Congzhengia minquanensis: one gene and its partner. The protein of the gene in region 2 interacts with the protein of the main gene of each other region in a pairwise test. Links are inferred from orthologs where the notes say so. Each region holds a gene or a part of one and is shown on either strand. Other genes may lie near its edges. The genes, in order: ftsZ and H8698_RS09940.

The links.
Region 1: the proteins of H8698_RS09940 (region 2) and ftsZ interact in binary tests that used the Bacillus subtilis proteins (3 or more experiments, as listed by UniProt). The link is inferred for Congzhengia minquanensis from one-to-one orthologs.

The regions. Positions count from the first base shown.
Region 1 is NZ_JACRSU010000001.1:952,416-955,576, forward strand. Bases 192-3,028 are described here. They hold ftsZ (cell division protein FtsZ), read right to left. Parts: upstream 2,245-3,028; coding sequence 1,138-2,244; downstream 192-1,137. Other genes in these bases: H8698_RS04580 (heparinase II/III domain-containing protein), read left to right, coding at 192-1,038; H8698_RS04590 (cell division protein FtsQ/DivIB), read right to left, coding at 2,427-3,028. In the rest of the region: more of H8698_RS04580, read left to right, coding at 1-191; more of H8698_RS04590, read right to left, coding at 3,029-3,161. UniProt on the Bacillus subtilis protein: Essential cell division protein that forms a contractile ring structure (Z ring) at the future cell division site. The regulation of the ring assembly controls the timing and the location of cell division.
Region 2 is NZ_JACRSU010000003.1:460,893-464,167, forward strand. Bases 156-3,106 are described here. They hold H8698_RS09940 (cell division protein SepF), read left to right. Parts: upstream 156-1,393; coding sequence 1,394-1,819; downstream 1,820-3,106. Other genes in these bases: H8698_RS09930 (biotin/lipoyl attachment domain-containing protein), read left to right, coding at 156-625; H8698_RS09935 (YggS family pyridoxal phosphate-dependent enzyme), read left to right, coding at 646-1,320; H8698_RS13430 (YlmH/Sll1252 family protein), read left to right, coding at 1,821-2,582; H8698_RS09950 (DivIVA domain-containing protein), read left to right, coding at 2,644-3,106. Also shown: more of H8698_RS09930, read left to right, coding at 1-155; more of H8698_RS09950, read left to right, coding at 3,107-3,165; ileS (isoleucine--tRNA ligase), read left to right, coding at 3,221-3,275. UniProt on the Bacillus subtilis protein: Cell division protein that is part of the divisome complex and is recruited early to the Z-ring. Probably stimulates Z-ring formation, perhaps through the cross-linking of FtsZ protofilaments. Its function overlaps with FtsA.

The DNA of each region.
Region 1 (3,161 bases), on a different replicon or contig from region 2:
TATTTTCTGAACCAAATCACCGGCGGCTATGTAAACGAATTTGAAAATGAAAAAATAAAAAACACCGCCGAATATATCACAAAGGTGCACATTGGAAACGGCTTTTTTGTAAACTTTGCAGACTGCTCGCCCCGCCTCGCCGCAAATTACGGCACGATTTATAAATATGGCAGGCTTCTTGGCAGTGAAACAATGGTTTCATTTGCCAAAGAATGTTTTCGTCTTGACAAAAGCAATGCGTTTACCCTGTGGCAAATGCCCCGGGCACTTGAGCTTTATGAGGCAATGCCCACCCTCTCACACCTTTCTGCGCCTGCCCGGGCCTTCCAAGATGTATATTTTTCCAGCACCCAGGTTATGGCCGCCCGGGAGCGGGACGGGGCCGACGGCCTGTTTTTGGCGGCAAAAGGCGGCCACAACGCCGAAAGCCACAATCACAATGATGTGGGCAGCTTTATTGTTTACAAAGATGCGGAGCCGTTTTTTATTGACCCCGCCCACGAGGCCTACTGCGCCAAAACCTTTTCTGACCAGCGGTATGAAATTTGGAATAACCAGTCCTGCTTTCACAACATCCCCACCATCGGCGGGAAAGACCAGCCGGCAGGAGCTGGCTTTAGCGCGTCCTGCGTTTCGTACGAAGCAAAAGAGGACGAAACCCGCTTTTCGCTGGACATAAAAAACGCCTATGAAAACAAAGACGAAATTCAAAAATGGAAACGAACGTTTACGCTGTCACGAAAAAACAAGGAAATCACCATAACAGAAGATTTTGCCTTAAACGCCCCTGAAAAAATCGTGCTGAACCTGATGACGGTCTGTGATGTAGCCGTAACGCCGCACGAACTGATTTTCACTGCAGACAGCGGCAAAACCCTGTCGCTGGCAGCCGACTTTTCAAAGTTTCACGTCATCTGTGAGCCGGTTGAAACAACCGACAGCAAACTGCTCAGCGATTGGGGAAAAGCGCCCACAAGAATTCGGCTGGAGTTAAAGACAGAAACAGATAAAGGCAAATTCACATTTACCATAAAATAAAACTGATCCCGCTTATATAAAGCGGGATCAGTTTTATTTTAAGCTTATTTACATTACTTAGCGTCATTTTTGTATGCTCGCCTTTTTATTTAAGAAAAATTATCTCTTATCGCGTAGGAACCACGGAATTTCAACCTCACTTGGTGTCTGCTGAGCGGGCTTCTGTTCTGCTGGGCGCTGTGCTGCGCCAAAGGATCTAGAGGAAAGCGAGCCGCCCTTTAAAGCCGGGTTGCCTGAAAACAGGTTAGAAGAATTTCTGTCTGCCGCGGCAGAAGAAACGCCTTCAAATCCGGTTGCAATAACCGTAATAGAAATTTCGTCTTTCATATCCGGGTCAACTGTTGCACCAAAGATGATGTTTGCGTTCGGGTCTGCAGCTTCCGTTACCATCATTGCCGCATTGTTAATCTCGAACAGGCCGAGGTCAGCACCGCCGGTTACGTTAATTAAAACGCCCCGGGCGCCGTCGATGGTGGTTTCTAAAAGCGGGCTGGAAATTGCCATTTTAACAGCGTCTTCCGCACGTTTTTCGCCGGACGCTTTGCCCACGCCCATGTGCGCAACGCCGGTGTCTTTCATAATGGTAACAACGTCAGCAAAGTCAAGGTTTACAACCGCGTTGCCGGTAATTAAGTCGGAAATACCTTTCACACCTTTTAAAAGAACTTCATCGGCCATTTTAAATGCGTCGATAAAGGTTGTGTGCTGGTTGGAAATTTGGAGCAATCGATCGTTCGGAATGGTTACAATTGCGTCAACAGCACCTTTTAAGGATGAAATTCCCTCCTCGGCACGCACCATTCTCTGTCTGCCTTCAAACAAAAACGGTTTTGTCACAATGCCCAGCGTTAAAATGCCCATGTCCTTTGCAATCTGTGCAACAACAGGTGCAGCACCTGTTCCCGTTCCGCCGCCCATGCCGGCTGTTACGAACACCATGTCGCTGCCGCTGATGGCCTGGGCAATTTCGTCGTAGCTTTCTTCTGCCGCTTTCGAGCCCATATCTGGGTTTGCACCTGCGCCAAGACCTTTTGTTAATTTTTCACCTATCTGTATTTTTTGATTTGCCTGTGATGACAAAAGCGCCTGTTTATCCGTATTAATTGATACAAATTCCACCCCACCGAGACCTGCATCAATCATGCGGTTCACGGCATTATTGCCGCCGCCGCCGACACCAATCACTTTAATCTGGGCAACATTCATTGACCCGTTATCAAAATCGAACACTCCTGTTTCCTCCTCTTTCGTATGTAATCACAACTCGTTTATAATATCAAATTTAATTACTATTTATTATAACATACTGCCGTATGGAATTACAAGTAAAAAATTGAATTTTCGCTAAATTTTTTTGTAAATTTTTTGTGTAAAACCACGACAGTCTGTCAATCTACGCCAGATTCTTTTTTCGCCTTGCTGCTTGCGCTGGCCTTTGCATCTTCTTTCGTCTGGTCTGAATTTGCCTTTGCGCTTGCACTGGCGGAGGGCGATGCAGAGGTTTTCTTCCTGACAGAATCCTCGTCGTCCCCTTCCGGCTCCGACGATTTGCTTGGCTTGCTGCTAGGTTTAGCAGAGCTTCCCGACGTTTTTTGCGAGCTCTCCGAGCTGCTGTCTTCATCGTTTTTACTGTTATCATCAGAATCCGACTTTTTAGCATCTGAGCTGTCGTCTGTCTGATTGCCTGACGTTTTGTCGTCCCCGCCGATTATGCCGGTGTTGCCGCTTTCCTCCCATTTTCTCATTTCTTCCAGTTCGGCATCGGTATATTCCCCAAAATACCCCTTATCGGTGGTTAAATCCAAATAGCTTTTTTCCGTTTGCTGAACCTGCGGCAGAATTTGCGCCATCATTTTAATTTTGCGCTGAAGGCTTTCCGTGCTGTCAATGCTGCCAAACGTCACCTTCATGCCCGATTTCATAATCATAATAAAATTCGACACGTCAGAAACGCGGAACTCGTCAATGTCACCCCAATAATCTGTTTCATAAAAACAGCCGATTCGTTCTAAATTCATGTTTAAAATCTCGTCGTCAGACGTTTCTATTTTTTTTGCGGGCTCCGATTTTGTAACCTCAATGCCATAAATAATCGGCGCGGTTAAGCTGGTCACATCGTCGGT
Region 2 (3,275 bases):
CATTTTTATTGAGGGCAGCGACGGGTTTGAAGAAACACTTACGCCGGATGCAATTTCAACATTAACGCCAAACACCGTAAAAGAAGTGATTAACCGGGACAAAAACGGAGAAATCACCCGTCAGGACGGCAGCAATTACACTTATAAAATTGTAAACAACTATTCCTATTATGTTGCAGTGAACGTTGCCGATTCCTTAGCCGGCGACATTCAGGTGGGCGACAGCGTAAAGGTGCGGTTTTCAGACTTTTCCGCCAGCGACTGTCCGGCTACGGTTCGGCATGTATCCGATAAAAACGAAAAGAACGAAAGAACCGTTGTGGCCGAATGCAGTACATATGTTGACGGGCTTTTGGCAAAACGTGTTGTAAATGTGGATTTTGTGAAAAAGAGTGTTACGGGCTATAAAGTAAAAGTTGAATATCTGCACACGGTGGACAATGCAGTGGGGCTGTTCATCAAGCGGGGCGCTGTGATGAAATTCATTCCAGTTAATATTGTTTACAGCACAGAGGAAGAAGCGGTTGTTTCCGCTGCAAGCAGTGAAAAACCCATTAAGTCTTATGACGAGGTGGTAACGTCCGCCCCGGAATATTACGACGGCAGAGTAATTGTTTCACAGTGATTTGGAGGTTAAAACAGAAATTGATACAAGACAATGTTAAGCGCGTAATGGAGGAAATTGCCCGGGCAGCGGCAACAAGCGGCAGAAAACCGGAGGATATTACCCTGGTTGGCGTGACAAAAACCGTTACGGCGGTTCAGGCAAAAGAACTGATAGACGCTGGGGTTACAAATCTTGGCGAAAATCGGGTGCAAAGCCTTTTGGATAAATATGAAACGTTAAAAGACGAACCTGCCTGGCACCTCATTGGGCATTTGCAGACCAACAAAGTGAAATACATAGCCGACAAGGTTTCCATGATTCATTCGGTAGACAGCTTAAAGCTGGCAGAAGAAATTGACCGTCGTTTTCAGATGGCAGGCAGAACAGCCAATATTTTAGTTCAGGTGAACGTTTCCGGGGAGGAAAGCAAGTTCGGCATTCAGCCGGAGGACGCATTCCCGCTCATGGAAAGCCTTTCGCAGCTGAAAAATATTCAGGTTTGCGGACTGATGACCATGGCGCCGAAAACCGACCATCCCGACGACTGCAGAAAGTTTTTTTACGGTTTACATAAATTATCTGTTGACATACGGGGCAAAAAATACGATAATATAAATATGGGGCAATTGTCTATGGGCATGAGCGGCGACTTCCGCGAAGCCATTTTAGAGGGAGCCACCATAGTGCGCATTGGCAGTGCGCTGTTTCAATAACTTCGTTTACACCACTTAGAATATATACAACAAACGCAGAAAACCAGAAAATAGTTACATAGGAGGATGTTTTATGAGTGCAATGAACAAAATGCTGAAGTGGATAGGAATTGCGGAGGAGGACGACGAAGAATTTTTCGACACGGAAACAGATATGGATGAAGCAGTTGAGCCTGCTATGCCTTTGGGCAGAAAGGCAAAGGTGTCTTCCATTTCCGGCGGCGCGCCTTCCAGAGTCGTAGTCATCCAGTTCCAGAATTTTGACGACGCGAAAGACGCGGCAGACCATCTCAAAAACAAAAAGCCCGTTGTTGCCAACTTGGAAAAGCTGGACAACGACACAACCCGCAGAGTGGTTGACTTTTTATCCGGCGCTGTTTACGGCGTTGCCGGACGGATTCAAAACGTATCCAACAGAATTTTCCTGATTACGCCTGCTAACGTGGAAGTGACGGGGAATTATCAGGACAACATCAAAGGGTTTCCTTTCGTAAATTAAAGTGAAGAACGAAAACACAGTTACAGCGGATAATGAGTGGCTAAAACGGTGTGAGGATTTCGAGCAGTCTGTACTGAAGTACAAGAGTGTTCGTTTTTCTCGTTTTGTAAGCCCTCATGATCTGGCTGTATTCAAGTTACGTTTTAAACCGTCGCCATTTATTCATATTTTAGCGTTTGGCGGCGCGTCGGACTGCGAGCGGGTACAGATTGGATTTTTCCCCGATTTTTTAGAACCCGACGAGCGCGCGTTCCCTATCAGCCCCATTTTGCTTACTGGGGTTTCAGGGCTTTCCCACCGGGACATTTTAGGCTCGGTTTTAGGGCTGGGGATAAAACGCGAAATGACAGGAGATATTTTTGTTGACGGGGACAAGGCGGTTATTATGAGCGACAGCCAGGTGCGCGATTTTTTGCTTTACCACTTAAAAACCGTGGGCCGGAAAAAAGTTGAGGTTTCCCTCTGCCCGGAGGAGGTTTCCCTTTCGCTGGAGCACGCGTTTCAGATAGTAAGATGCGTCGTTGCATCAGCCAGGCTCGACGCGGTTGTCGGCGCTGCGGCAAACCTTTCGCGCAGCGAGGCTCAGGACAGTATTCTGGGCGGAAACGTCAGTGTGAATTTTGTGCAGACTGCGGACACGTCGAAAAAGCTTTGCGTAGGCGACGTGATTTCTGTTCGCCATCACGGTAGATTCGTGCTGGAGAACATCTGTGGCGAAACGAAAAAGGGCAGGCTGGCTGTGGAACTGAAAAAATATATTTAACGTTTATCCGCCCGCGGTAAGCAATTTTAAAATTTTGTGGGCAGAAAGGTTTTGAAAGCTTATGATTACGCCTGTGGATTTGGAAAACAAAGAGTTTAAAAAGAGCTTTCGTGGCTATGACATGGAGGAAGTTGAGGCATTTTTGGGTGAACTGGTGAAAGACTATGGGAGAATTTACCGCGAAAACGCCAGCTTAAAAGACAAAAACGCAATTTTAAACGATGCGGTTGAAAACTATAAGGGCATGGAAGAAACCATGCGCAGCGCAATCATTTCAGCCCAGAGAACCAGCGACGAGATTATTCGCAATGCCCACGAGCAGGCGGACAATATTGTGAAAGACGCAAAGGTTCGCGCACAGGAGCTTTTAAACGATATGGACGGGCGTATTCAGGCGTTAAACCGCGAGTGCGCCGAAATTGAGGGCCGTTCCAGCTTGCTTCGTGCTAAGCTTCGGACGGTGTTAAACACGTTTGTTCAAATGCTCGACGAACTTCCAGAGGAAAAGGAACATACAAAACGCATTGAAAAGGTTAAACATGAGCAAAATCAAGAAGAAACAAAAAAAGTAACAGAGCAGTAATTTATTTCATTCTTTTGATATACACTATTTAACATAAACAGTTAGGAGAGATATTATGGCAGAGGATTACGGCAAGACGCTGAACTTGCCGCAGACGGACTTTCCCATGC